DNA from 3 places in the Streptomyces sp. NPDC049887 genome. Region 3 is predicted to be linked to each of the others. Evidence: riboswitches for the same ligand, from Rfam matches in the RefSeq annotation. Region 3 holds a riboswitch; each other region holds the start of a gene.
What was found. Region 3 has a riboswitch for cobalamin ahead of AB0J10_RS17295 (cobalamin biosynthesis protein). Riboswitches for the same ligand answer to the same signal wherever they lie in the genome.
Positions count from the first base shown of each region.

Region 1 (9,532 bases), on a different contig from region 3:
ACAGCCAGCTCGCGGCGAGCTCGGAGTACAGCCGGCCGGTCTCCCCGAGGTGGAGGTTGCGGTGCAGGTCGTCCAGCCAGGTCGCCAGGGGCGTCGAACCGAACCAGGTCGTCAGGGCGCCGCGCACCTCCGCGGTGTAGGGATCGACGTAGACGGTGCGCTGCCTGTCCTGCTCGGCGAGCTCGGGGACGGAGAGCACCACCTTGGTGGTGTGGTCGGCGGCCTCGGGCGGAACGACCGACATGATGCTGCCCTCGGGGTGGGCCTCGCGGGCGGCCGCTATCTGCTCCGTCAGCGGTTTCGGCGTCCCACCCACCTCCTCCACTCGCAGCTCCTGGTTGTAGACGAGCTGGTCCAGCTGCGGAACGGCGGTGTACGCCAGCCCGGTCAGCGCCGCGACCAGCAGGAACGGGGCGACCAGAATGCCGGCGTAGAAGTGCAGCCGGGTCAGCAGGGGCCACCAGCCGGAGCGTGTACGACCGTTGACCGGGGTGGCCGACGGGGGCCTGGACTGGTCCGACGTGGGCTTCTCGTCCGGGGAGTCGGCGGCCGGGGCCCCGTCGGGAGAGGCGTCGGATGTGGTGCTCATGAGTGGGTTCAGCTCCTGAAGTCCTGCCCGGCCCGCACGCAGGGGCCGGGGACTGTTCACTGCCGGAAGCGCGCGCCACCGATCGGTCCCTGCGCGACGAGCGGAGCCGCGCGGAACCCGGGGTACGCGTGAGAGCCGCCGCATGGGGCCGGAAGTCCGGATTCACGGGCGGTGGGAACACCGGTCGGGCGGGCGGCGCGTCGGCCCGCTTCGGCCGGATCAGTGGGTGAACAGCACAGGCGGACCACGCCGGGCGACCATGTGCTCCAGGACCCGGGTGCGGTACGGCACCTCGCGGTCCGCGCCGCGGTCCGGCGGGGTGCGGCGGCGTGCAAGCGACGCCCGGAACCGCGACCACCGCCGCAGCAGAACCAGCGCGTGCAGCGCCGCCGAAAGGGGTGTGCCCAGAAGTCGGCAGAGCCGCCACACCAGGGCTTCCCCCTGGCGCAGCCACCAGGCGGCGCCGAGCCCGGCGACCAGGTGCGCGAGCAGCATGAGCGGGCTCTGATGGTCGGAGGCCATGGCCGTGCCGACAGGTTCGGCCCCCGCACCGACGGCTCCGGTCACGATCTCCGAGCCGTAGGTCCCCATACGCTCTGCATGCGGCATATGCCCGACGTGCTGGCCGTTGTGCACGGAGGGCGTCCGGGTGTGGCCGGGGCCGGTGAACGCGAACAGCAGGTGCAGCGCGCCCTGCGTGACCGTGACCGCACCGGCGATCTGCCGGAAAGTGCGCTCACGTCCGGCGAGGCGCCCCGCCGTGAAAGCGACTGCCGTGCCGCCGGCCGCGAGCAGGGCGAAGGGCGGATGATGCCCCCCGGCCACGCTGTGCCCGGTGGCCGCCAGGAGCACGCACACCAGGCTGAACACCGCCACCCGCGCGAAGCGGAGCAGGCCACGGTCGGCCATCACTCCTCCTCGCGTTCGTCGGGCGGCTCATGCCTCTTCCGCACTACTACGTGTGCGGATCCGTCACCGTTCAATCTCGGCCACGGTTGTCCCACGACAGCAGTCGGGGCGCGTGACGTGATCGAGCCCGTGCAGCTCGCGGGGGTCGTATGCGAGCACGGCTCGGGCCGGGTGAGCTTATCCTGACCGAAATCAGCCGGACCATCGGGCGCGGGTGATCGAGAAGTCTGCGAGCCGTCCGACTTGCCGCTCCTGCTCGCGGCGGCGGATCTCGTCGGGGCCGGGGCGCTTGTAGGCGCCCCGGCCCTCGGATGTGCGGGTCAGGACCGGGACAGCTCGCCGCGAACGGCACGTGCGGCGGCGACCAGGTTCTCCAGTGAGGCCCGGGTCTCGGGCCAGGCGCGGGTCTTCAGGCCGCAGTCGGGATTGACCCAGAGCCGCTCCGCCGGGATGGCCCTCAGACCCGTGCGGAGCAGCTCGGCCGCCTCCTCGGCGCTGGGAACGCGCGGTGAGTGGATGTCGTACACGCCCGGGCCTGCCTCGCGCGGGTAGCCGTGAGCGGCCAGTTCGCGGGCGACCTGCATGTGCGAGCGGGCGGCCTCCAGGCTGATGACGTCGGCGTCGAGGTCGTCGATGGCCTGGACGATGTCGCCGAACTCGGCGTAGCACATGTGGGTGTGGATCTGGGTGTCCGGCCGGACCCCGCTCGTGCTCAGCCGGAACGCCTCCGTCGCCCAGGCCAGGTAGGCCGGGTGGTCGGCGGTGCGCAGCGGCAGCGTCTCTCGCAGCGCGGGCTCGTCCACCTGGATGACGGACGTCCCGGCAGCCTCCAGATCGTTCACCTCGTCGCGCAGGGCGAGGGCCACCTGGCGGGCGGTCTCGCCGAGGGGCTGGTCGTCGCGGACGAACGACCAGGCGAGCAGGGTCACCGGACCGGTGAGCATGCCCTTGACCGGGCGGGACGTGAGGGACTGGGCGTACCGCGTCCAGGGCACCGTCATCGGCTCGGGGCGGGAGATGTCGCCGGCCAGGATCGGCGGGCGGACGTAGCGGGTGCCATAGGACTGCACCCAGCCGTGCTGGGTGGCGAGGTAGCCGGTGAGTTGCTCGGCGAAGTACTGGACCATGTCGTTGCGTTCGGGCTCGCCGTGCACCAGTACGTCGATGCCGGTCTTCTCCTGGAAGGAGATGACCTCCTGGATCTCGGCCCTGATGCGCTCCTCGTAGCCGGCGGCGTCGATCCGGCCGGCGCGCAGGTCGGCGCGGGCCGCACGCAGCTCGCCGGTCTGCGGGAAGGAACCGATCGTGGTGGTCGGCAGCAGGGGCAGCCCGAGATGGGCGCGCTGGGCGGCGGCCCGTTCGGTGTAGGGCTGGGAGCGGCGGCCGTCGGCCTCGGCGACCGCCGCGACACGGGACCGTACGTCCGGGTCGTGTGTGATGGGGGAGCCCGCTCGGGAGGCCAGAGCGGCACGGTTGGCGGCGAGTTCCGCGGTGATCGTGTCGGTGCCCTGGGCGAGACCCTTGGCGAGGGTGACGATCTCGGCCGTCTTCTGCTTCGCGAAGGCGAGCCAGCGCAGGATCCGCGGCTCGATGTCCCGCTCCGGGGCCGTGTCCAGCGGCACATGGAGCAACGAGCACGAGGCGGCCACGTCGACCCGGTCGGCCAGTCCGAGCAGGGTGGCGAGGGTGGACAGCGACTTCTCCAGGTCGTCGACCCAGATGTTGCGGCCGTTGACCACCCCCGCGACCAGGCGCTTTCCGGGAAGTCCGCCGACGGCGGCGAGGGCGTCCAGGTTGGCGGCGGCGGACTCGGTGAAGTCCAGGGCGAGTCCGTCGACCGGGGCCTTGGCCAGCACCGGCAGGGCGTCGCCGAGCCGGTCGAAGTACGAGGCGACGAGCAGCCTGGACCGGTCGGTGAGGGCGCCGAGCTCGCGGTAGGCGCGCTCGGCGGCGTTCAGCTCGGCCGGGGTGCGGTCCTGGACGAGTGCGGGCTCGTCGAGCTGCACCCATTCCGCGCCGGCCGAGCGCAGGTCGGCGAGGATCTCGGCGTACACGGGCAGCAGCCGGTCCAGGAGGGTGAGCGGCTCGAAGTCCGCGGATACGCCGGGGGCGGGCTTGGCGAGCAGGAGGTACGTGACCGGGCCGACCAGGACGGGGCGCGCGGTCAGTCCGAGGGCCAGGGCTTCCCTCAGCTCGGCGACCTGCTTGGTCGAGTCGGCTGTGAACACGGTGTCCGGACCCAGCTCCGGGACCAGGTAGTGGTAGTTGGTGTCGAACCACTTCGTCATCTCCAGCGGCGCCACGTCCTGCGTGCCGCGCGCCATGGCGAAGTAGCCGCTCAGGGCGTCGGCCTCGACGGCGGCGCGGTGGCGCTCGGGGATCGCGCCGACCATCACGGTGGTGTCGAGGACGTGGTCGTAGAACGAGGAGTCACCGGTGGGCACCTCGTGGATGCCGGCCTCGGCGAGCTGCTGCCAGTTCGAGCGGCGCAGTTCGGCGGCGGTGGCACGGACGGCGTCGGCGGTGACCCGGCCCTTCCAGTAGCCCTCGACGGCCTTCTTCAGTTCCCGGTTCGGGCCCTGGCGGGGGTAGCCGTACACGGTGGCCCGTGCTGCCTCGGCTGCGGACTTCGATGTCACGGAGATCTCCTTCGCGAGATGAATCCCTGAGATCCCGGAGGCCGGACGAGAGCGCGAAGGGGTGACGAACCGGACGGTGCGAGCGTGCGAGACAAGGCACGGCCGTTCGCCTGGTGTGTACGCCGACCCGCCCTCGAGGTCACCGGGATGTCCGCGCACGGAGTCGTCCGCGCGCGGGCAACGGGCAGGTCTTCGGACTCGCGGGCACGTCCCCCCTGACCGGAGGACACCTAATGGCCGTCGCTTCCCAGGCCCGTACGGAGGTCCCAGTGCGTTTGACGGCGGTCGTTCCCGCTCACCGCTGCGGGGCAGTCCCGGATTCCCACCGGGTTCCCTCTTGCGACGCCCCGCCTGGAGGACGGGGCGAACCAGTTGCACAGGTCAGCCTAGACCCGTGCTTCGCAGATCACCGATTCGGGTCTGCGACCAGCGGTTCGTGCGACTTCGATACCGAGGAGACCGAAAACGTGGAGTTGGACGCCCGAGGGTGCTTTGCACCGTCGGCGGGTCGGTCACGTTCCCGATCCGCAGGTTGAGTTCGCCGAGATGGTGGAGGACCACCTGGCCGGTGGGCCGTACCCGCGGTTGTCCGGGTGGAGGCCGGCATGGTCGACCGGGAGACGTGGAACCGGATCTGTGACGGGCTCTCGTGTGAGACGAGATGGGGCTGATGATGGTGCTGGCCGGTCCCGTGCACCCGTACACGGCCGGAGACTGGGAGCGGGCCGGCAAACCCGGTGGACCGGGGGCAGGTCGTTATGACTCCATTGCGAAGAGTTGTTTGAGGCGAGCCTGGATCAGCGGTAGGCCGACGACGGGGACGTCGTAGTGGCCTGCCCCTTCCAGGACAGAGAGGTTGATGTCGTTGCCGTTGGCCACCATCTTGTTGACGACGTTGTAGGTGACGGAGTTCGGGCTGGTGATGTCGTCCGTCCCGTACAGCCACAGGACCGAGCCCGGCAGGGTCGAGGCTTCGAGCTTGCCCTGGTTCTGTTCGAAGAACCGTCTGTTCTCCGGAAGCGAGTTGGGTGTGTCTCCGCGAACCCCCGGATACGAGTCCGGACGGTGTGACGGGGAGGCAGCCAGATAGTTCCGGATGTCCTGCTTGACAAGTGCGTTCAGGTCGTCCAGGCATCGCTGCCAGTCCTGGTGGTAAAACCTGAGCATTCTCGGGCCGTAGACCTGGCTGGGGTCGACGTGGTAGCCCGCGTATCGTTCGGTCTTCGTGAAGTAGATGGTTTCTGCGTTGGCGAAGACCAACTGGTCGATCTGGTGGTCCGTCGGGGGGAGCCCGGATTGGGACGCGTTGTCGATGACCTGCCACAGGATTCTGTTCATGGCGGGCACGTCTGGGACCGGGGCAAGGGTGATGGCACCGCGGTATTCCAGGTCCGGGTCTGCCTTGGTGGCAGAGTCTGAGTAGTAGGCGGCGGCAAGTGCTGCGAAGCCGCCTTCCGACCATCCCGCTGGGACCCACTGCCCTGACAGCCTGTCGCCCAGGTATCGCTGCGCGGCGACCGCGGCGAAGATCATGGAGTTGCCCTCACTGGACAGGTCGTAGTAGCCGTGGCCCGCGGTGACGCCCGCGGACGCGGGCCCCAGCCCCTCGTAGTCCGGCGCGACGACGGCGATGCCCATCTTCAGGACGGCTGCCAGCAAGGCGTCGTTCGGGCCGTCGACCCAGGTTTTGTGTTCCTGGAGTTGGACGCTGGGCGCGCACTGCGGTGCCCATCCGACGGTTCCGTGGCCCCACACGACGAGCGGCCGACCTCCTGCCGGAGGTGCCTTCTTGGGAAGGAACAGCATGGCCGTCGCATTGACTTGGTTCCCCCGCATACCCGGCATGCGGTACACGAGCAGTTTTCCGTCGGCCACAGCAGAAATCCCCTGGGGCACATTGCGCAGGTGGGTTGGAACACCTACTACGTCCCCGTTGCGTGCGGCATCGGTGGGACCGCCCGGGCCTCCCGATGGAGCGATGTACCCACCGATGAGGAGCCCGGCCAGCAGCACGACCGCACATGCTCTCTCCCTGCGAAGCAAGGCCCTCCGGCGGAGTCTGCACCGGCCCGGCTCCTTCGGGAGCCCAGCGCGGGGGGACGGCCCTGGCGGAGGAGTCTGTATCGCTGCGTCGGCCATACCCGCGACCCCGCTTTCGTCTTCTTCTCATCCTGAGCCTCCATCAGTGCGCCGAAGCGTGAGTCCGGGGCTTAGGGACGGTGGCTGTGCAGTCATCGTTGACCGTAGGAGGCCAGGGGGACCTGCGCCTGCCGAGGGCCGGTTCGGTGCGCCATTGGGGTTGCTGTTCCCGGCTCCGGTGTTCCCCGGAGCCGGGAAGGCCTGTCGGGTTCTCCGACGGCGCTGTCGCAGGCTCGCGGGTGAGACCGCGCCTGCCGAATGGCCTACCTGAGTGACGTTGGGCAGGCGCAAAGACCCCTTGCCGCTTAGCGTCACCCGGGGAACAACTCTGATCTTGGTCATTCCGGGTCGGAGGGTGAACCGACAGAGAGTTGGAAGACCCACGGCACCGTCATCGGAGAAGGGTGCCCGGGCAGCCGAGGAGGTCGGCAATGGCGACGCGAGAGCTGAGGTCTCGCCGGGCACGAAGAAGGACCCGGCGCGCTGTCTGGGCCTGCATGCTCGCGGGGTGTGTCATCGCAAGCTGTGTGCCCTCGGCCGCAGCGAGCCCGCAAGGGGACGACCGTCTGTGCGCGACGGAGCCCTTCCCTCCATCGGAAAGTACTCCGCCCCCGATCCTGTCGGGGAGCGATGTGTGGAGTTTTGTCTCCCATCCGGGCCTTCATCCCATGCGAGTGAAGGTGACCGCGAACAAACCGGGGACGGCTCGCGGACCCATCTTCGTCGCCCCGTTCAGCGCGGACCAGATGGTCGGCCAGACCGGAGCACTGATCAACGACAGCTCCGGCGATCCGGTCTGGTTCCGCCCTCTGCCCTCCACCAACCTTCAGAACGCCGACTTCAAGGTCCAGACGTATTACGAAGCGCACAGGGGCAAGGACAGGGACAGGGGACAGCCCGTGCTGACTTGGTGGCAGGGGTCCCTCGCCCTCCCACCGTGGTACACGAACCTGCCGGCCGGGGCGCCGGAACCGGGCGGGTGCTACTACATCTACGACACCCGCTACCGCCTGCTCAAGACGGTCTTCGCACATCACGGCTACTACCCGGACGAGCATGAGTTCACCCTGACCCGCAGGGGCACCGCGCTGTTCCTCGCATCCAAACCGGTGCCCATGGATCTCACGCCTTATGGGGGACCGAAGAACGGAGCCATCCTGGACAGCGAGGTCCAGGAGGTCGACCTCGCCACGGGGAAGCTCCTCTACTCCTGGAGCGCGCTGGACCACCTGGACCCTGCCGACTCCGAGGTATCGGCCTCCAGCGCCTCGTCGTCCGACGGGGTGTGGGACGCCTTCCACCTCAACTCCATCGACGAGGGGCCTGGCGGCCGGCTGCTGATCTCGGCCCGGAACATGTGGGCCATCTACGACATCTCCAAGAGATCCGGGCGGATCCGATATCAGATCGGAGGGAAGAAGAGCGACTTCACCTTCGGCCCGAACGCGGACTTCTACTGGCAGCACGATGCCCGATTCCGGCCGGGAAACCGGATCAGCATGTTCGACGACGGCTGCTGCGACCTGCCCGACGGCGCACCCGAACAGCAGTCACATGGCCTGATCCTCAGCCTCGATTTCGACAATCGCAGGGCGACCGCAGTGAAGACCTATTACCACGAGCCGCCGTTGTACTCGCCGACCCAGGGAAACACCCAGGCCCTTTCCAACGGCAACAAATTCATCGGGTGGGGCCAGAGCCCGTACTATTCGGAATACGCGGAGGCGGGGAACAGCGAAGGCAACGGCCTGCAGAACCTGCTCTACGACGCGAAGCTGCCGGGCTCAAACATCTCGTACCGAGCGTTTCGGAACGAATGGATCGGCACGCCGTACTACCCGCCGAATGCGGCGGCAAGGGCCAGCGGCGGGGACAGCGTCGTCTACGCTTCCTGGAACGGCTCGACGCAGACCAGAGCATGGCAGGTGCTCGCCGGACCTGACCCCGACGACCTGTCGGTCGTCGTCCGACACGCCCCACGGTCCGGATTCGAGACGGCCATCACGACGAGCGACCCCGGACCGTACTTTCAGGTGAAGGCACTCGATGCAAGAGGCAGGGTCCTCAAGGTATCCAAGGTCGTGAGACGGACCAGCTGACAGCTCACCCGGGGCACCGTAGCAGGCAGCTGCCGAAGCGGTGCTCAGCGGCCCCGGCCCTCCCCAAGCAACGGCGGTGCTGCACAGGTGGACGGCCGAGGTCGTCATGACCACCGCGGGGGAGTGTGACACCGGGGACACCACGTGCCCATGGACCAGAGGGGCGGAGGCGACTCGGCGAAATTCGCCGACTGCCGGGAACTGGCACGCCACTTCGGCCGACTACTCACCCGTGGGCGGGCTCGTCGGGCTCGTCCGGGCAGTGGCGGAGGGCCGGAAGGACACGTGGATGGGTGGGCTGGACATACATATGCGGGGGGTCGCCTGCCGTCACGGCCGTGTCGAAGCGGTCGCCGACATCGATCTCGAGATCGCCGCGGGCGAGACTGTGGCCCTCACCGGGACCAACGGTTCGGGGAAGACGACGCTGCTCCGAGCCGTGCTCGGCCTGCACAGACAGGTCACAGGCACCATCCTCGTCGGAGGACGAGGGGCACGGTCGGCCGCGGAGTGGGCATGGCGGCGCCGGTCGTGCGCCTGGATCCCGCAGAAACCGGCCGCCGGGCGGTTTCCGCTTCGTGGGGAGGAACTGCTCACCAGCAGCGGTGCTCCCGTCGAGGCGCGAGAGGCTGCCGACCGGCTCGGCGTCGGCCCGCTGGCGCGGCGCCCGCTGCACACCCTCTCCGGCGGACAACTGCAGCGCATGTATCTGGCGCGGGCGATCGGTGCCGTGGCAGCCGGCGCCGAGGTGCTCCTGGCCGACGAGCCCACAGCAGCGCTCGACTTCGCGGGGCAGGAGGAGGCGGCCGACGTGCTGACCTCGCTGCCGGTCACGCTCGTCGTGGTGACCCACGACCGTGCCCTCACCGAACGGTGCGACCGCAGGCTCGAGATGGCCGCCGGGCGACTCCGGGAGGTCCGGTGACCCTGGCGACCGCCGACCTCGGAGCACTCCTGCAACTCGTTCCCGTGCAGCGCGCGGGCTACGCCCTGGTGCTTGCGGCCGTCGGCTTGCCGATCGTCGGCGTGATCATCGTCGGGCTCAACATCATGCCCGTGCGTTTCGCGATGATGCACGTCGCCCTGCTCGGCATAGCCGTCGGACTCCTCACCGGCCTCGACCCGATGCTCTGCGCGCTCGTGGCGTGCGCCCTCTC
Region 1 is NZ_JBFAMM010000018.1:135,453-144,984, forward strand. It holds gene AB0J10_RS22160 (PepSY domain-containing protein) at 1-589, opposite strand, end outside; gene AB0J10_RS22165 (hypothetical protein) at 809-1,498, opposite strand; gene metE (5-methyltetrahydropteroyltriglutamate--homocysteine S-methyltransferase) at 1,819-4,137, opposite strand; cobalamin riboswitch at 4,303-4,525, opposite strand; gene AB0J10_RS22175 (lipase family protein) at 4,894-6,012, opposite strand; gene AB0J10_RS22180 (arylsulfotransferase family protein) at 6,957-8,375, shown strand; gene AB0J10_RS22185 (ATP-binding cassette domain-containing protein) at 8,665-9,300, shown strand; gene AB0J10_RS22190 (metal ABC transporter permease) at 9,297-9,532, shown strand, end outside.
Region 1: it holds a riboswitch for cobalamin, as region 3 does, so the genes downstream of both, metE (5-methyltetrahydropteroyltriglutamate--homocysteine S-methyltransferase) here and AB0J10_RS17295 (cobalamin biosynthesis protein) in region 3, are expected to answer to the same signal.

Region 2 (9,532 bases), on a different contig from region 3:
GGAGCGGCCCACCGGCCGGGACCCGCCTCAGCGGACCGTCCGGAGTCCGCTCCAGCTCCGCCCGGTCGCGACCTGCCCCGACCACGCGTCCAGGATGCGCCCGGCCTCCTCCACCGGCGCCGCGAGCGCGACCTCCTGCGCCCCGGCGTGGACACCGTCGCCCTCGTGCTCCACGGTCCCCTCGCTGCAGCAACGGCAGTGCAGGACGAAACTGCTCTTCGGCTCCGCGCCGAAGCCCTGCTCCACGAACAGCCCGACCAGGGCGTGCACGTCCGACGCCTCGGCGGCGTTCACGGTCACCACCAGCGTGGGCAGGGGCGAGGGCTCGAAGAGGACCAGTTCGTCGAAGACGGCGATCCGCTGACCGTCGACCACACGCTCCCCCTTCGGCTCCCCGTCGTGCACGACGACCTCGCCGAAACGCCGGCCGCCGGTGAACGGCACGCTCAACACCCGCGCACGGGTGGGACAGAGCCGCCGGGCCCACACGACCTCCTGCCCGCCGTCCGTCTCCAGCCGCACGCAGGCCATGCCGAAGGCGCCGTCGACGTCGATCGGCCCCTCCCCCTCCGGCACCGGGACGCCGAAGCCCGCCCAGGCGTCGCGGGCCACCTCCCACTCGCGCAGGACCGTCGCCGCGATGCCCAGGTTCCAGAACGCCGGATCGCCTTCTCCGCGCGGCGCGCGGGCCGCGGCCTCGCGTCCGAGGGCGTAGGCCCTGGGCCAGTCGCGCAGGAACTTGTACGCGAGGGCCGCGTCGTACCACCACACGCCGCCGGCCCTCTCGTCCGGGAAGTGGGCGAGCACCTGCTCGTAGGTCTCCGCGCACTGCCGCCACTCCCCGGCGTCGAAGGCCTGCCGGGCCCGTTCGATCAGCCGCCTGGCCTCTGCTTTCTCCATTTTCCCCACCCTGCTCCCCGGTACCGGACCGCAGGAGGCTACTCCTCGGGCGGGAACACGGCCTCTCCGCTCCCCGGCAGCCGGATCGAGATGGCCTCGACCGGGCAGCCCTCCGCCGCGGTGAGGATGTCCTCGTTCGCGTCGGTCTCCGGTTCGGTGGGGTGCGACTGGCGGGCCGCGTCCAGCTTGAAGCCGTCCGGCGCGCTGTTGACACACATCCCCGAACCGATGCACACACCACGGTCGACCTCGACCTGCCAGCGGTCACCCATCAGCTCTCGCTCCCGTATCCCGACGGCAAATGAACCATTTTGTGCTCAAAGTACTCGCCGTATCCCTCGGGACCGAACTCCCGCCCCAGCCCGGAGTTCTTGTATCCGCCGAACGGGCCAAGCATGTCGAGGCTGAACGTGTTGACGTTGTACGTCCCGGCCCTGACCCGCCTGGCGAAGTCGATGCCGTGCTCGACGTCGGCCGTCCAGACACTGCCGCTGAGCCCGTACTCGGAGTCGTTCGCGATCGCGGCGGCCTCGCCCTCGTCGCCGTACGGCAGCAGGCAGACGACGGGTCCGAAGATCTCCTCGCGGGCGATCCGCATGGCGTTGTCGACGCCGCCGAAGAGGGTCGGCTCGACGTACCAGCCGCGGTCGAGACCGGCCGGGCGGCCGCCGCCGGCGAGGACCTTGGCGCCCTCCTGCTGGCCGAGCGCGATGTAGTCGAGCGACCTCTGCTGCTGGCGGCGGGCGACGAGCGGACCGACCTGGGTCGCCGGATCCAGCGGGTCGCCGGTCACCAGCGCCCCGGCCGCCGCGGCGAAGGCGTCGGCGAACTCGTCGTGGCGGGCGCGCGGAACCAGGATGCGGGTCTGGGCCACGCACGCCTGGCCGTTGTTCATCCAGGCCGCCGGGACGATGCCCTGGACGGCCGTCTCCAGGTCCGCGTCCGGCAGGACGACCGCGGCGGACTTGCCGCCGAGTTCGAGGGTGACGCGGGTGAGGTTGCGGGCGGCGACCTCCATCACGCGCCGGCCGGCCGGGACCGAGCCGGTGAAGGAGACCTTGTCGACGCCGGGATGCCCGACGAGGTACTCGCTGACCTCGCGGTCGGCGGGGAGGATCGACAGCACTCCCTCGGGCAGGCCGGCCTCACGGACGATGTCGGCCAGGATGTAGGCGTCCAGCGGGGACTCGGGCGACGGCTTCAGGACCACGCCGCAGCCGGCGAGCAGGGCGGGCGCGAGCTTGGCCGCGGCGACGAACTGCGGGACGTTCCAGGGGATCACGGCCGCGACCACGCCGACCGGTTCACGCAGCACGAGGAGGGGGCCGAGGACTCCGCCGCGCGGTTCCTCGTAGGTGAAGTCGCGGGCGACGGTGATGGCCGCGTCCCAGACCATCATGGCGCCGAGCGCCTGGGCCAGGACGCTCCAGGAGTACGGCGATCCGTTCTGGGAGCTGATCGAGCGGGCGATCTCCTCGTGCCGTACGGCGATCGCGTCCTTGATCCTGCCGACGACCTCGATGCGCTCCTCGAGCGGCGTCCTCGGCCAGGGCCCGTGGTCGAAGGCGGCACGCGCGGCCGCGACCGCCCGGTCGACGTCGGCCCGCGAGGCGTGCGGGACGCGTCCGATGACCTGCTCGGTGTGCGGTGAGACCACCTCGATGGTGTCCGTGCCGAGGGGGTCGACCAGTTCCCCGCCGACGAAGAGTTTCCCGTGCTCCACCAGTTCGGACATGACGACTGCCTCCCGCGACCCCGGCTCTCCGAGCGCTCCAGCATTTCTGACGGCATTTCAGATACGCCGACCGCCTGAACAGATACCAGTTCCCGCCGGAGGAGTCCACGGCCGGGACCCGCACCCGGGAGGCAGACGCGCGGCCGCGGAACGCCTCCGGGACGCACCCGCGGACCGTCGCTTCCGCCCCGGCCCGGCACACCTCCGAGCCCTTTGCAATGAAGTCGACTTGGGCGACGATTGGAACGGGTTCTCGTTCTTGGGCCCGGGCCGGGAGGATGGGGAGCCGATGACGCGGGTGACGGAGCACGGCGGCGGTGTGTGGTCCCTCGAGGTCCCCATCCCGGACAACCCCCTGGGACACACGCTGGTCCACGTCCTGGACACCGGCCGCGGACCCGTCCTCGTCGACACCGGATGGGACGACCCCGCCTCCTGGACGGCGCTCTCGGACGGCCTGGCCGAACTGGGCCTCGCGGTGGCCGACGTCCACGGCGTACTCGTCACCCACCACCACCCCGACCACCACGGGCTGTCCGGCAGGGTCCGCGAGGCGTCCGGCGCCTGGGTCGCGATGCACGCGGCCGACATCGCCGTCGTCCGCCGCACCCGGGAGGCCCGGCCCGGGGCCTGGCTCGACTACCTGGTCGGGAAGCTCGCCGCCGTCGGGGCGCCGGAGGAGCACCTCGCCCCGCTGCTCGCGGCCCGCGAGAGCGGCCGGACGCGGGCCCTTCCCGGGCTGCGGGCGGCCCTGCCCGACCGCGAGATCGCGCCCGGCGAACTGGTGGACCTCGCCGGGCGGCGGCTGCGGGCGATCTGGACTCCCGGCCACACGCCCGGTCATGTGTGCCTGCACCTGGAGGAGGAGCACCCGGCGAACCTCCCCGGCCGCGGCCGCCTCTTCTCGGGCGACCATCTGCTCCCCGGCATCAGCCCCCACATCGGCCTGTACGAGGACCCCGACGACGGCGCGGTCACCGACCCCCTCGGCGACTACCTGGACTCCCTGGAACGCGTCGGCCGCCTCGGCGCCGCCGAGGTTCTCCCGGCGCACCAGCACGCCTTCACCGACGCCCCGGCCCGGGTCCGGGAGCTCCTCGCCCACCACGAGGAGCGGCTGACCGGGCTGCTGTCCCTTCTCGCCGAACCTCTCACCCCGTGGCAGTTGGCCGAGTGCATGGAGTGGAACCGGCCGTGGGACGAGATCCCCTACGGCTCCCGCACCATCGCCGTCTCGGAGGCCGAGGCCCATCTGCGCCGCCTGGTGAAACTGGGCCGGGTGGAAGCCGTGCCGGGCAGCGACCCGGTGACGTACACCGCGGTGGGCCGAGCCGGGGCGCGCGGACTGCGATGAACACGGCTCGCGCCGTGATCCGCGCTGGCCGGACCCCTCACGCCGTCCGCTCCGGCCCCGCGAGATCCACTCGAGGCCGCACCCCCGCACGAGCCGCCGGCCCCGCCGTGATCCGTGCGAGGCCCGGGGGACAGGCCGCCGAGGGCCTCCGCCGTACTGGGCCGCCCGTCCCGAGGGGCGGGGATTACGGACCGGTAGAGTGTGCGAGTCGTCATCACACCCGTACGGGGGGAAGCCGGTGCGAATCCGGCACTGACCCGCAGCCGTGAGCCGCCGTCGCAGGCGGCGAGTCGGAATGCCCCGTACCGGCCGTGACCGGCTCGCGCCATCGGGACCGGCCCGCTGGCAGGCACCGTCGAGGAATACGGGGCCGGAGCCTGGTACCTCAGCGTGCCTGTGCCCGGCTCCCCGCAGGAGAGGCCCAGCCCGCCATGTCCGTTCGCCGCAGCGCAGCAGCGCTCGCCGCCGCTTCCGCCGTGTTCTGCGTGGCCGCTGCCCCGGCAGCGACGGCCGCCCCCACCCCCTCCCCGTCGGCCGCGCTCCCGACCGGGCTCTACGGCACGAAGGACCCCACCTACGACGGTGTGTGGCGGCAGTCGCTGGCCCTGCTCGCCCAGGATGTCGTCAAGACCGTGCCCGCCGAGCAGGCCGTCGGGTGGCTCACCGGGCAGCAGTGCGAGAACGGCGGCTTCGCCTCCTACCGCGCGGACGTCTCCGGGCCGTGCGACGCGAAGACGGTGATGGACACCAACGCCACCGCCGCGGCGGTACAGGCCCTGCGTGCCCTCGGCGGCCACGGGGACGCCGTGAACAAGGGCCTCGAGTGGCTGAGGTCCGTGCAGAACGAGGACGGCGGCTGGAGCTACAACCCGGGCATGCCGTCCGACGCGAACTCCACGTCCGTCGTGATCGGCGCCTTCGCCGCGGCCAAGGCGCGGCCGGGCGAGGTGAAGTCGAAGAGCGGCAAGAACCCGTTCGACGCGCTGGTCACGTTCGCCGTGCCGTGCTCGGACAAGGCCGGGGGCGGTGCCTTCGCCTACCAGCCGGACAAGACCGGAAAGCTCCTCGCCAACGGCGACGCCACCGCGGCCGCCGTGCTCGCCGGGCTGGGCCGCGGCCTGGTCGTCTCCGGCCCGGAGCCGGACGGCGCCCCCGCCGCCTGCGCCTCCCCGGCGAAGGCCACCCCGGAGCAGTCGGCCCGCAACGGCGCCGCGTACCTGGCCACGGCGCTGGCGAAGACCGGCCATCTGGACTCGCCGCCGATGCCGGGCGCCGCCGACCCGTCCCCGCTCCCGGACTTCGGCAACACGGCGGACGCGGTCCTCGCGCTCTCCGCCGCCGGGCACGGCGACAAGGCGGACACGGCGGTCCGATGGCTGGAGAAGAACTCCGCCGCGTGGGCGAAGGACGGCGGCCCGGCGGCGTACGCGCAGCTCATCCTCGCCGCGCACGCCCACGGCGACGACCCGCGGGACTTCGGCGGCGCCGACCTCGTACGACAGCTGAACGCGACCGGTCCCGAGCCGGTCTCCACCACCGCGCCGCCCGCTCCGCGGGCGAAGAGCGACGCGGGCGAGGAGCACAAGGGCGGAGACAGCGCCGGAATCTGGTGGATCGTCGGTGCCGGCCTCGCGGCGGGTGCGGGCATAGGCATCCTGATCAGCGGCCGCCGCAAGAGCAGGCAGCCGTGATGCACCGGCGAGTGATCTCGCTCCTCCTCGCGCTCGGCGCCGTGCTCGCGGTACCGGGCGTGGCGGGGCAGGCGCAGGCGGCCGGCTACCGGTACTGGTCGTTCTGGCAGTCCGACGGCGCCGCTTGGGCCTACGCCACCCAGGGACCGGCCACGGCGCGGCCGGCCGACGGTTCGGTCGACGGATACCGCTTCTCCGTCAGCGCGGACTCGCAGGACTCGGCGAAGCCGCGTACCGCCCCCTCCTTCTCGCAGTTGTGCGCGGACACGCCGGCGAAGCCCGGCACCAAGCGGGTCGGGATCGTGATCGACTTCGGCACCGAGGCGGACGCGCCGTCCGGTGAGAAGCCCCCGTCCGCACCGGCGTCCGGCTGCGCCGCGGTCCCCTCCGACGCCACCAGCGCGGAGGCCCTGGCGGCGGTGGCCAAGCCCCTCCGCTACAACTCGGACGCGCTGCTGTGCGCGATCTCCGGTTACCCGAGGACGGGCTGCGGCGAGCAGGTCCCGGCCGGGGGCCCGGCGTCCGAGGAGTCGGGCGCGCCCGCCCCGCCGGCCGGGAAGCCCTCCGGGGCGGCCGACGGAGGCCCTTCGCTGGGGCTCTTCGCGGGCATCGCGGCCTTGCTCGCGCTGGGCGGGGCGGCGTTCTGGCAGTCCCGCCGCCGCGGATGACCCCGCCACCCGCGCCCCCGCCGCCGGACGATCCCGTGCAGCCGCACGGACGGCGTCGCAACGTCCGGCTGCTGGGCGGCGTCCCGCACGCCCGCCCCGGAGACGACCCGGGCGCGGACACGGGCTCCCACCACGGTGCCGGCGAGGGCCCGGGCGCGGAGAGAGACTCCGGTCGAGGTTCCGGAAACGACCCGGACGCCGGCACCCTGGACGGCCCGGTCGGCGGCCCCGTCGGCGGCCCCGCAAACGACCCTGGCGCGGGCGTCGGGAGCGGCGAGCGCGGTGCCGCGCCCCGCGGCGGTCGACTGTCCGGCGGTGCCCCGCGGGCGCGCCGGCCGCTGGGCGGTGCCCTGCGCGCGCCCGCCGCCGGCCGGAGCAACGCGCTGCACGCCGGAGCCTGGTGGGTCTGGGCGCTGGGCCTCGCCACCGCCGCTTCGAGGACGACCAATCCCCTCCTCCTCGGCCTCCTGGTGGGCGTCGCCGGGTACGTCGTGGCGGCCCGGCGCACCGACGCTCCCTGGGCCCGTTCGTACGGCGCCTTCGTCAAGCTCGGCCTGGCGGTGATCGCGATCCGGCTGGTGTTCTCCGTCGTCCTCGGTTCGCCCATCCCGGGCACCCTCGTCCTGGTGACGCTGCCCGAGGTGCCCCTGCCGGACTGGGCGCAGGGCGTCAGGATCGGCGGCCGGGTGACGGCGGAGCAGATGGTGTTCGCGCTGTACGACGGGGCGAAGCTGGCGACCCTGCTGATCTGTCTCGGCGCGGCGAACGCGCTCGCGAACCCGGCCCGGCTGCTGAAGTCGCTCCCGGGCGCGCTGTACGAGGCGGGGGTCGCGGTCGTCGTCGCCATGACGTTCGCGCCGAACATGGTCGCCGACGTGCTCCGGCTCCGTACCGCACGACGGCTGCGGGGCCGTCCGACGGGCGGGGTGAAGGCCGTCCTGCAGATCGGGCTGCCGGTCCTGGAAGGCGCGCTGGAACGTTCGGTCGCTGTCGCCGCGTCCATGGACGCGCGCGGCTACGGCCGTACCGCGCAGGTGCCCCCGGCCGTGCGGCGCACCACCACCGCTCTCACGCTCGGCGGACTGCTCGGCGTGTGCGCCGGTTCGTACGGGCTGCTCGCCGCGGAGGGCGCGGGGTACGGCCTCCCCGTGCTCCTCGGCGGCTTCGCGGCGGCACTGGGCGGGCTCTGGCTCGGTGGACGGCGCCAGGTGCGCACCCGGTACCGCCCGGACCGCTGGGGTCCGAGGGCCTGGCTGGTGGCCGGGTCCGGTGTCGTCGTGGCGGTACTGATGATCCGCGCTGGCGCGTACCAGCCCGGTGCGCTGCATCCCGGTGTCGTACCCCTGACCGTTCCCGCCCTGCCGCTGTGGCCCGCCGCGGCGGCGCTGGTGGGCCTGCTGCCCGCGTTCGTGGCGCCCGTGCCGCCGAAGGAGTCCACGTCATGATCCGCTTCGAGAACGTCTCGGTGACGTACGGCGACGCCGCGGCGGCGGCGCCGGCGGTCTCCGGGGTGGACCTCACCGTGCCGGAGGGCGAACTGGTCCTGCTGGTAGGGCCCTCGGGAGTCGGCAAGTCGACACTGCTGGGGGCAGTCTCCGGGCTGGTGCCGCACTTCTCGGGCGGCACGTTGCGGGGCCGGGTCACGGTCGACGGGCGCGACACCCGCACCCACAAACCGCGCGAACTCGCCGACGTCGTCGGCACGGTGGGCCAGGATCCACTCGCGCACTTCGTCACCGACACGGTCGAGGACGAGCTGGCGTACGGAATGGAGTCGCTGGGGCTGGCTCCCGCGGTGATGCGCCGACGGGTCGAGGAGACGCTGGACCTGCTGGGGCTGGCGGAACTCCGCGACCGTCCCCTCGCGACGCTCTCGGGCGGGCAGCGGCAGCGGGTCGCGATCGGCTCCGTGCTGACCCCGCACCCGAAGGTGCTGGTCCTCGACGAACCGACGTCCGCTCTCGACCCCGCGGCGGCGGAGGAGGTGCTGGCGGTGCTCCAGCGGCTCGTCCACGACCTGGGGACGACGGTCCTGATGGCCGAGCACCGGCTGGAGCGGGTGGTGCAGTACGCGGACCGGGTCATTCTGATGCCCGCTCCCGGCGAGCCCCCGGTGTCGGGCGCCCCCACCGACGTCATGGCCTTCTCCCCGGTCCGCCCCCCGGTCGTCACTCTCGGCCGCCTCGCGGGCTGGGCCCCGCTCCCCCTCTCCGTCCGCGACGCCCGCCGCCACGCGGGCGAACTGCGCGCCCGGCTGGCGGGGGTGACACCGGCGGGCGCCCGGGGCACACGCCCTTCGGTGCGTGGGGAGCCGGCCGGGGAGGCCGGGCCCGCGGCCCCCGTCCCTCCCTCCGTCCGCACGACGGACGGTACGGACACGACGGGCGGAGCAGCGCCGGGCCCGGCGCGTGCCGATGTCACCGGCCCCGCGGTGCGCGGGCGGCGGGCCGACCGGGGACGAGGGCGGGCCGCCCTGTTCCCGTGGTTCGGGCGCGGGCGGGCCCGGACGGTCGAGCCGGCCGGGGAGTACGACCCGGCGGTGCTCGTGGAGGCCGCGCGGCTCGGGGTGCGGCGCGGGCGGATCGAGGCGCTGCGGCGGGTCGATCTCGTGGTCGCGCCGGGAGAGACCGTCGCTCTCATGGGCCGAAACGGCGCCGGGAAGTCGACGCTGCTGGGCAGCCTCGTCGGCATGGTCGAGCCCGCGTCGGGGACGGTCCGGGTCGGCGGGAGCACCCCTCACCGCACCCCGCCCGCGGAGCTGGTGCGGCGGGTCGCACTCGTACCCCAGGAGCCGCGGGATCTGCTGTACGCGGACACGGTCGGAGCCGAGTGCGCCGCCGCGGACGCGGACGCCGCAGCCGCGCCGGGGACCTGCCGGGAGCTGGTCTCCGGGCTGCTCCCGGGGGTGGCGGACGCCACCCATCCCCGGGATCTGTCCGAAGGCCAGCGGCTGGCGCTCGCCCTCGCGATCGTGCTGACCGCCCGTCCGCCGCTCCTGCTGCTCGACGAGCCGACCCGCGGGCTCGACTACGCGGCGAAGTCGCGACTCGTCACCGTGCTGCGCGGCCTGGCGGCCGAAGGCCACGGCATCGTGCTGGCCACCCATGACGTGGAACTCGCCGCGGAGATCGCGGACCGTGTGGTGATCCTCGCGGGCGGCGAGGTCGTCGCGGACGGACCGACG
Region 2 is NZ_JBFAMM010000006.1:131,681-141,212, reverse strand. It holds gene AB0J10_RS09885 (tetratricopeptide repeat protein) at 28-900, opposite strand; gene AB0J10_RS09880 (ferredoxin) at 939-1,172, opposite strand; gene AB0J10_RS09875 (aldehyde dehydrogenase) at 1,172-2,635, opposite strand; gene AB0J10_RS09870 (MBL fold metallo-hydrolase) at 2,925-3,989, shown strand; cobalamin riboswitch at 4,176-4,310, shown strand; gene AB0J10_RS09865 (prenyltransferase/squalene oxidase repeat-containing protein) at 4,421-5,680, shown strand; gene AB0J10_RS09860 (SCO2322 family protein) at 5,680-6,348, shown strand; gene AB0J10_RS09855 (energy-coupling factor transporter transmembrane protein EcfT) at 6,654-7,793, shown strand; gene AB0J10_RS09850 (ATP-binding cassette domain-containing protein) at 7,790-9,532, shown strand, end outside.
Region 2: it holds a riboswitch for cobalamin, as region 3 does, so the genes downstream of both, AB0J10_RS09865 (prenyltransferase/squalene oxidase repeat-containing protein) here and AB0J10_RS17295 (cobalamin biosynthesis protein) in region 3, are expected to answer to the same signal.

Region 3 (9,532 bases):
CGACGCCGACCTGGACACCTCGGAGGTCCAGGATGTGCGCCGCAGCCGCGTCCCCGGCGGGAGAGCGACCGTCGGCGGCGGCATCGCCGGTCTTCTCGCGCTGATCCTCGGGCTGTTCTTCGGTGTCGGACCCGACCAGCTCGGGCTCACGGAGGACGGCACCGCTCCCGAGGCGACCTCCGAGTCCGCCGCCCAGGTGGCGCAGTCCTGCCGGAAGGGCTCCGACGCGAACACCCGTGAGGACTGCCGGGCGGTCGCCGTGGTCAACAGCCTCCAGGACTTCTGGCGGGCCGAGTACGGCCGGCGCGGGGGCCGCTACACGGACGCCTCGACCGTGCTCTTCAGCGGCCGGGTCGCCACGGCCTGCGGGACGGCGACCTCCGCGGTGGGACCCTTCTACTGCCCGGCCGACCGGAAGGTCTATCTGGACCTCGGCTTCTTCGACGAGCTGCGCAACCGGTTCGGGGCGACCGGCGGCCCGTTCGCCCAGGCGTACGTCGTGGCACACGAGTACGGCCACCACGTCCAGAACCAGATGGGCACGCTCGCCAGGGCCCAGGACCGGCGGCAGGGCGAGGGAAGCAACGCGGTGCGCGTGGAACTGCAGGCCGACTGCTACGCAGGGGTGTGGGCACGGCACGCGACGACCACGCCGGACGACAGGACCGGACGGCCGCTGCTCACGCGGCTGACGGCCGAGGACGTCCGCGACGGGCTCGACGCGGCCGCCGCCGTGGGCGACGACCGGATCCAGGAGCGGGTCCAGGGCCGGGTCACCCCCGAGACCTGGACGCACGGTTCGGCCGCCCAGCGCCGGCAGTGGTTCTACGAGGGCTACCGCACCGGCGACATGGCCCGGTGCAACACCTTCCGCTGAGCCGCCCGGTGACTCCCGGCGTCCGTCGGTTCCCGGCACCGGACGGGGACCCGGGTCACGCCCCGTCGGGGATCGAGGGCACCGGCACCGGCACCGGCACCGGCACCGAGGAATCCGGGAACCCGGCACCGACGCCACGACACCGCGGGAGGACCAACGGCACCGAGGAGAAGGGGTGGTCGGCGTGGCGAGGCACCGGGCATCTGAGCCTGCCGGCGGGCCGTCGCCGCCTCCGACACCGCGCCCCGGCGACGCGGCCCGGTCCCGCGGTCAGGCACCCCCGGTGTGCACCTGGAAGGCCGCCCGCCGCACGGCCTTCGCCAGGGCCGGGTCCGGGTGCGCAGCCGCGAGGGCGACCAGGACCTGCACGGTGCGCGGATGGCCGACGGCCCGGATCTCGTCGAGCAGGGCGGGGACGGTGCCCTGCACCGCCGAGTCCAGATGGCGTACCAGCAGGGCGCTCTCGCCGTGGTCCGCGACAGCGGCGGCGGTGTCCACCCAGAGCCAGGTCGCCTCTTCTCGCGTGAGCACCTCGGCGGCGTCCTCGGGGTCGCCGCCCTCGTACTCGGCGAGCCACAGCAGGGCGTAGGGGCGCAGTGAGGGCTCCTCGGCCGCGGCTCGGACATCGGCCTCGGCGGCCGCACCCACGACCCGGAGCGCTTCGAACGCCAGTCCGCGCAACAGGGCGTCCTCGCCACGGGCGGCGGCGACGAGTTCGGTGACCGCGCTGGAGACGGTACGGGCGGCGAGCCAGGCCCGGTACTCGGCGCGGGCGGGCCCGGGGCTGAGCCGCGCGCAGCCCCTGAGCATCTCCTCGGCGGACTGCTCGATGTGGCCCGCCGGGCTCTGCGCGGCGACGCAGATCTGCTCGAGCTTGACCCACACCGCCCAGTTGCCGAGCGGGGTGAGGGTGGCGTGGCCGTCGCCGAGGGTCAGTGCACCGACGGCCGCGAGACCCTCCAGGGCCCAGTCGAGCAGTGCGGGGAGAACGGCCTCCGGCGGTTCGGCGAGGGCCGCGGCCGCCGCGTCGGCGGGGGCGGGCTCGGGACCGTAGGGCACCTCGCAGCGCTCCTCGCGCAGTTCCGCCACCCGCTGCTGGAGCAGGTCGAGCAGGGCCGGCAGGAGCACGGGCCCGGCGGAGAGCTGGAGGAGGGAGAGCACCTGGGGGACGGCCTCCACCACTTCGGCGACGGCCGCGGGCGCCACGTCGGCGGGGGCTGGGTGGACGAGGGGCCAGGCGTCGAACAGGGCGACCCAGCCGCGCAGGACGGCGCTGTCGTCGCGGTTCCATGCGTTCAGCCGCCAGCCGGGGCGTGCCGTGCCGCCGTGCAGTTCCACGAGCCCCGCGAGCCGGGCGCGGTCCCAGCCGGCGTGGACCTGTCCCGGTGTCAGCCGCAGGTCCGCGGCGGCCCGTTCCCGCTCGGCGGCGCTGCCCTCGGCGTGGTGGGCTGCCGCCCAGCGGGCGATGCGCACCGCGTCGGCGAGGACCCCGCGCGCCTGGCCGGCCAGCTCCGCGGTCGGCGGCGTGCCCTCGGGCGGGCGCGGAGCGGGTCGCGTGCGCCTGTTCGTCACGGCGCGGCGGGCCGTGGCGGTGGGCCGTGGGCGGACAAGACGGAGCCTGGAGTCGCGCAGGTTACGGGACGTCACGGGGAGCAGTCTCCCCGCTGTCGGCCCGAAAGCCCAATCGGAAGGGGGGAACACGTACCGAGGGGTCGTCAGAGGGACTGCCGAGCGGCGGTCGCGGGGTTCCGGACCGGGCCGGCCGGGCCGCTGGATCTCCGGTGGCGCGTGAGTCAGGGCTCCCGCGTCGGGGATCGGGTCCGGTGCATCGGGTCTCCCCCGGCCCTCCGGGCCGTGCGGAAGGGCCGCAAGACGGAGGATCGCCCTCGTACTGGGCCCGCTCGGACGACTCCGACAACGCGGCGAGCGTGCGTGCCGGGCGCCCCGGGACAGCACACCTAGAGCAGCGGGGTGAGGAAGCGCCGGAGGGCCTCCTCGTATCGGGCCGGGTCGGCGTTCCACATGGCCGCGTGCGGGGCGTGCGCCACGGTGTGCAGACTGACCAGGTCGGGCCGCCGGGCCGCAAGTTCCCGCGACGGGCCCCAGGGGGCGATGGTGTCGTCCGGTCCGTGGAAGATCAGGGTGGGTACGCGCAGTGCGTCCGGGTCGGCGGCCGCCCGCAGCCGGTCGCCGTGGAGGCCCGTGCGCCCCTGTGCCGCGCGTACCGCGAGCGACAGCAGTGCGGTCGGCATGCGGCGGGCCGCGGCGAGGGACCGAAGAGTGGTCTCCCAGTCCAGGACCGGGGAGTCCAGGACGAGTCCGGCGATCCGCTCGCGAAGCGCGGAGTTGGCGGCGGCGTGCAGGGCCATTGACGCGCCGGTGGACCAGCCGTGCAGGATGACGCGGTCGGCGCCGCCGCGGACCGCGAAACGCACGGCCGCGTCGAGGTCGCGCCATTCGGAGTCACCGAGGTGCCCGAGGCCGTCGGGGGGCGCGGGAGCGCCGGGGTCGCCGCGGTAGGCGGGCGCCAGCACCGGCAGTCGCTGCTCGGTGAGGAACGGCATGAGGTTCATCGTGAGTTCACGCGTGGTGCCGAGGCCGTGCACCACGATGACCCAGGTCGAGCGCGGTCCGGGGACGAACCAGCCCGGCAGGGGCCCGAGTTCGCCCGGGATGTCCACGTCCTCGTGGTCGATGCCGAGCGCGCTGTCCGGGTCGCCGACGTGCAGCTGGGGGGTGAGCCGCACCTTGGTGCCGGGGTCGAGGCTGCCGCGCTCGACCCGCTCCAGCCGGCGGACCACGGTGTCCGCCGCGTGCGGCACCTGTTCCAGGACGGGGCCCGCGAGGGCGTGCACGTCGTGCCCGCAGAGCCCGTAGGTGCCGGGGCGCTGGGAGACGAGGCTGCGGGTGAGGGTGACCCGGCCCGGCCCGGTGGCGTGCACGGTGAGCCGCCCTTCACCGGGCAGGGGTCGTCCCGCGGGGGCCTTCAGCGCGGCGTCGCTGGCGTACCGGCCTGCGGCGAACGCGGCCGCGCCGAGACCGATGAGGGTGGTGACGGCCGCTGCCGTCGCTGTTGCCGGGCGCACCGTTCCAGTGTGGTGAGGTCCGTGCCGGGGTGCCAGTGGACCGGGCGGCGGGAGTGACGTCAGCGGGACTGGCCGTAGTCGCGGAGCTTCCCGGCGACCTCCCGGAGCTGCGACTCGGAGAGCAGGGCGGGGGTGCGTCCGGGGACGGAGACGGCAGTGAGCCAGAGGCGGCACATCCACTCCAGCTGGGCCGTGCGGTCGAAGGCCTGGTCCAGTGAGGACCCGTAGGTGACCGTCCCGTGGTTGCGGAGCAGGCAGCCGGTGCGGTCCGCCAGGGCGCGGAGCATGTGCGCCGCCAGCTCGCCGGTGCCGTACAGGGCGTAGGGGGCGACGCGGACGGGGCCGCCGAGGGCCGCCGCCATGTAGTGGATCAGCGGCAGTTCGTCGACGAGGGTGGAGACGGCCGTGGCGTGCACGGCGTGCGTGTGGACGACGGCCACCGCGTCGGTGGCGCGGTGGATCGCGAGGTGCATCGGGAGCTCGCTGGTGGGCGTGAGCTGCCCGAGGACCTGCCGCCCGTCGAGGCGGACACCGACGGCGTCCGCCGCGGTGAGCCGGTCGTAGTGCACCCCGCTGGGGGTGACCAGCACGATGTCGCCGGTGGGGCCGGGGACGCGTACGGAGACGTTCCCCGAGGTTCCCACGACCAGGCCGTCCGCGACGGTTCTGCGCGCCGTGGCCACGAGGTCCGACCAGGCCCGGGATATCGCCTCCCGCTCCTGGCCCTCCGGCTGTTCGTCCGGCTGTTCGTCGGGTTGCCCCTGTTCCGTCATGCGGCCGATCGTGTCAGTCCGGACCGGTGGCGGCGACGGCGGGCCGGCTCCGGGCCGCCGTCGCCGCACCCCGATGGCCGGGGCGTGGCGACGGAAAGTCCGGAGTGACCGGAATCTCTTTCGGCGTTCATCCAGGCGAAGGATTTTGATCACTTAGCGGCCACTTCGCGACCACCCTGGAGAGCTACAGGCCAGGAATTTGGCCGATTCCGATCGGTACGCCCCGGCCGCGAGCGCTCCCGGGACACCGCCGCAAGCGTCTCCGCAGGCATGAACGGAAGAGCCTCACTCCGCTTGAAGACACTCCAAAGCCCGCCCCAGTTCACCTTCCGTTCACTCAGCAACCCTACGTTCACCCGAGCCACTGACATCTGAACGATTGCCTGGGTACCCGGTAAATGGAGCACATCACCCTGCTGCTCGCGATTGTCGTCGTGACAGCACTCGTGTTCGATTTCACGAACGGCTTCCACGACACCGCCAACGCCATGGCGACGACCATCTCGACGGGTGCGATGAGACCGAAGGCAGCAGTGGCGATGTCCGCCGTGCTGAACCTGGTCGGCGCGTTCCTGTCCGTCGAGGTCGCCAAGACGATCTCGGGCGGCATCATCAACGAAGAGGGCATCCGCCCAGAAGTGATCTTCGCCGCGCTCGTCGGCGCGATCCTCTGGAACCTGCTGACCTGGCTGCTGGGCCTCCCGTCCAGCTCCTCCCACGCCCTCTTCGGCGGCCTCATCGGCGCCGCCGTGATGTCGGCCGGCTTCTCCGCCGTCAACGGGGGCACGATCGTCACCAAGGTCCTGATCCCCGCCGTCGCGGCTCCGCTCGTCGCCGGCCTCGCGGCCGTGGTCGCCACCAGGCTGACGTACCGGATCGGTGGCACGAACGAGAACAAGGCCACCTCCAAGGGCTACCGCGCCGGGCAGATCGCCTCCGCCGGCCTGGTGTCCCTCGCCCACGGCACCAACGACGCGCAGAAGACCATGGGCGTCATCACCCTGGCCCTGGTCACCGGCGGCGTCCTCGCGCCCGGCTCGAACCCCCCGATGTGGGTCATCGTCTCCGCCGGTGTCGCGATCGCGCTCGGTACCTACCTCGGCGGCTGGCGCATCATCCGCACCATGGGCAAGGGGCTGACCGACCTCCAGCCGCAGCAGGGCTTCGCCGCCCAGACCAGCGCCGCGACGGTCATCCTGGCCTCCTCGAACCTCGGCTTCTCGCTCTCCACCACCCAGTCCTGCTCGGGTGCCGTGATGGGCGCCGGTCTCGGCCGCAGGGGCGGTGTGGTCCGCTGGTCCACCGCGACCCGGATGTTCGTCGCCTGGGGCCTGACCCTGCCCGCCGCCGCCCTGGTCGCCGCGGCCGCGGAGTTCCTGACCAAGCAGGGCACCTGGGGCATCGCCGCCGTGGCCGTGCTGCTCGTCGCCGGCTCCGGGGCCATCTGGGTGATCTCGCGCCGCAAGCCGGTCGACCACACCAACGTCACGGACGACGAGGTCGAGCCCGCGGGCGTCGTCACCGCCGCCATCGCGGCCGTCACCCCGCCCCCGGCCGGTGCCGCCACGACCCCGGTCACCGAGCCCGAGGCGCTGAAGGCCACCGTCCCGGCCCAGGCATCCGAGTCCACTGCGGCGCCCGCCGCCACGGTGTAAGGAAAGAACAGCATGAAGATCGACTGGGCAGCTCTGGGCTCCGTCTTCGGCGTGAGCCTCGTCGTGACCGTCGCCCTGGTGGGCCTGTTCACCCTGGGCATCGCGGGTCTCTCCAAGCAGGAGGCCGCGGCCGCGCAGGGAGGCTCCGCCGGCCTCGCCCGCACGGGTGCGTACGCCTGCTTCGCGCTCTGCGCGGCGGCGGTGGCCTTCGGGATCTATCTGATCGTGGTCTGACCGCCGTACGGCACCTCCTCGCACAGGGGCCGGGCCCACCTCCGGGTGGTCCGGCCCCTGTCGTGTGCGCGCCCGCACCCGCCCGGTGTGGGCCTCGGCACACTGTCCCGTCGCAGGTCAAGGGCGAGTTGACGGGCGTTCGGGGACCGTGGTGGACTTCCGGAGCCATTTACGGCGGCAGAAGAGGAAGCCGGTGCGAATCCGGCGCGGTCCCGCCACTGTCACGGGTGCGCTCCCTCACGGAGCACCCCGGAGCCAGGAACTCTCTCCCGCCGGTCACGTCGAGCCAGGGCGCGGACCCTGAGTGAGGACGAACATGCCTGCCGAACCGGGGAGGCCGGGCGTGCCGCGCCCGGACATCACGTTCGCGTACGGCGCCGCGGCCGGACTGGCCGGCGACCTGCTCCTCGGCGATCCACGCCGCGGGCACCCGGTCGCCGCCTTCGGCCGGGCCGCCGCCGCGGTCGAACGGAGACTCTGGCGCGACCACCGTGGCTGGGGCGCCCTGCACACCGCGGTGTGCGCCGGCGGCGCGATCGCCGCGGGCGCGCTGGCCGCCGCCTTCGCACGCCGATCGCGCGGCGCCGCCGTCGCCCTGACCGCGACCGCCACCTGGGCCGTCGTCGGCGGCACCTCGCTGGGCCGGGAGGCCCGGTCGATCGGCGGGGCGCTGGCGGCCGGGGACATCGAGGTCGCCAGGGAACGGCTGCCGCATCTGTGCGGGCGCGACCCGCAGGCACTGGACGGCCCCGGGATCGCCCGCGCCGTCGTCGAGTCCGTCGCCGAGAACACCTCGGACGCCGTCGTGGGCGCGCTGTTCTGGGGCGCGGTCGGCGGCGTGCCCGGACTCGTCGGGTTCCGCGCCGTCAACACCCTGGACGCGATGGTGGGTCACAGGTCCCCCCGCCACCGGCGGTACGGCTGGGCCTCGGCCCGCCTCGACGATCTCGCGGGCTGGCCCGGGGCCCGGCTCACCGCGGCCCTGGCGACCGCCGCGGGCGGCGACCCGCGCGGCGCGGCACGCGCCTGGCGCCGCGACGCCGCGAAGCATCCGAGCCCCAACGCCGGTCCCGTGGAGGCCGCGTTCGCCGGGGCCCTCGGCGTACGGCTCGGCGGGACGCTCTCGTACGGCGGCCGGGTCGAGCACCGGCCCGTGCTCAACGGCGCCGGCGGCAGGGCCGTCGAGGTCGCGGACATCGAGCGGGCGGTACGGCTCTCGCGGCGCGTGGGGGTGCTGGCACTCGCGGTGTGCGCGGGCGGGCGCCTCGCGGCCGGGGCCCTGGGGCGGAGGCGCACATGAGCGGGGGCGGGTTGCTGGTCGCGGGCACCACCTCGGACGCCGGGAAGAGCGTCGTCACGGCGGGGATCTGCCGCTGGCTGGTGCGCCGGGGCGTGAAGGTCGCGCCCTTCAAGGGGCAGAACATGTCCCTCAACTCCTTCGTCACCCGCGAGGGCGCCGAGATCGGCCGGGCTCAGGCCATGCAGGCGCAGGCCGCACGGGTGGAACCCACGGCCCTGATGAACCCGGTGCTGCTGAAACCCGGCGGCGACCGGTCCAGCCAGGTCGTGCTGATGGGCAGGCCCGTGGGCGAGCTGAGCGCGCGCGGCTACCACGGAGGGCGCCAGAAGGCGCTGTTCGAACCGGTGATGGACTGCCTGGACGAGTTGCGGAACACATACGACGCGGTGATCTGTGAGGGCGCGGGCAGCCCCGCGGAGATCAATCTTCGGCGCACGGACATCGTCAACATGGGCATCGCCCGCGCGGCGCGCCTCCCCGTGCTCGTCGTGGGCGACATCGACCGGGGCGGGGTCTTCGCCCAGTTCTTCGGCACGACCGCGCTGCTGGCCCCGGAGGACCAGGAACTCATCGCGGGATACCTCGTCAACAAGTTCCGCGGCGACGTCACGCTGCTGGAGCCGGGGCTGGAGATGCTCCACGCACTCACCGGGCGGCGGACGTTCGGGGTGCTGCCGTACGCGCACGGGCTCGGCATCGACGAGGAGGACGGGCTGCGGGTGTCGCTGCGCGGCACCGTGCGCGAGTCGGTGGTGGCACCGCCGGTCGGTGAGGACGTGCTGCGCGTGGCCGTGTGCGCCGTGCCGCTGATGTCCAACTTCACCGACGTGGACGCGCTCGCCGCCGAGCCGGGCGTGATCGTGCGCTTCGTCGACCGCCCGGAGGAACTGGCCGACGCCGACCTGGTGGTGGTGCCCGGTACGCGCGGCACCGTGCGCGCCCTGGAGTGGCTGCGCGAGCGCGGTCTCGCCGGCGCGCTCGCCCGGCGCGCGGCGGAGGGCCGGCCCGTGCTCGGCATCTGCGGCGGATTCCAGGTGCTCGGCGAGCACATCGACGACGAGGTCGAGTCCCGGGCCGGAGCCGTGCCGGGGCTCGGACTGCTCCCCGTCCGGGTGCGGTTCGCCGCGGAGAAGACGCTCGCCCGCCCGTCCGGTGAAGCGCTGCGGCAGCCGGTCGAGGGCTACGAGATCCACCACGGCGTCGCCGAGGTGCTCGGCGGCGAACCCTTCCTCGACGGCTGCCGGGTCGGTGAGGTGTGGGGCACCCACTGGCACGGATCGCTGGAGAGCGACGGATTCCGCCGGGCGTTCCTGCGGGCCGTCGCCGCGGCGGCGGGCCGGCGCTTCGTCCCCGCCCCGGACACCTCCTTCGCCACCCTGCGCGAGGCCCAGCTCGACCGCCTCGGCGATCTGATCGAGGAGCACGCGGACACGGACGCGCTCCTCCGTCTCATCGAGGGCGGCGCGCCCTCGGGCCTGCCGTTCATCCCGCCGGGCGCACCCGACCTCCCCGGTCCGCCCAGCGCCGGAACCCCTGGAGCCGCACAGTGAGCAACGCCCCCCACTACCCGTTCACGGCGGTCGTCGGCATGGACGACCTGCGGCTCG
Region 3 is NZ_JBFAMM010000012.1:149,753-159,284, reverse strand. It holds gene AB0J10_RS17325 (neutral zinc metallopeptidase) at 1-877, shown strand, start outside; gene AB0J10_RS17320 (hypothetical protein) at 1,148-2,524, opposite strand; gene AB0J10_RS17315 (alpha/beta fold hydrolase) at 2,836-3,963, opposite strand; gene AB0J10_RS17310 (class II aldolase/adducin family protein) at 4,023-4,736, opposite strand; gene AB0J10_RS17305 (inorganic phosphate transporter) at 5,135-6,391, shown strand; gene AB0J10_RS17300 (hypothetical protein) at 6,404-6,625, shown strand; cobalamin riboswitch at 6,751-6,911, shown strand; gene AB0J10_RS17295 (cobalamin biosynthesis protein) at 6,942-7,925, shown strand; gene AB0J10_RS17290 (cobyric acid synthase) at 7,922-9,475, shown strand; gene AB0J10_RS17285 (putative cobaltochelatase) at 9,514-9,532, shown strand, end outside.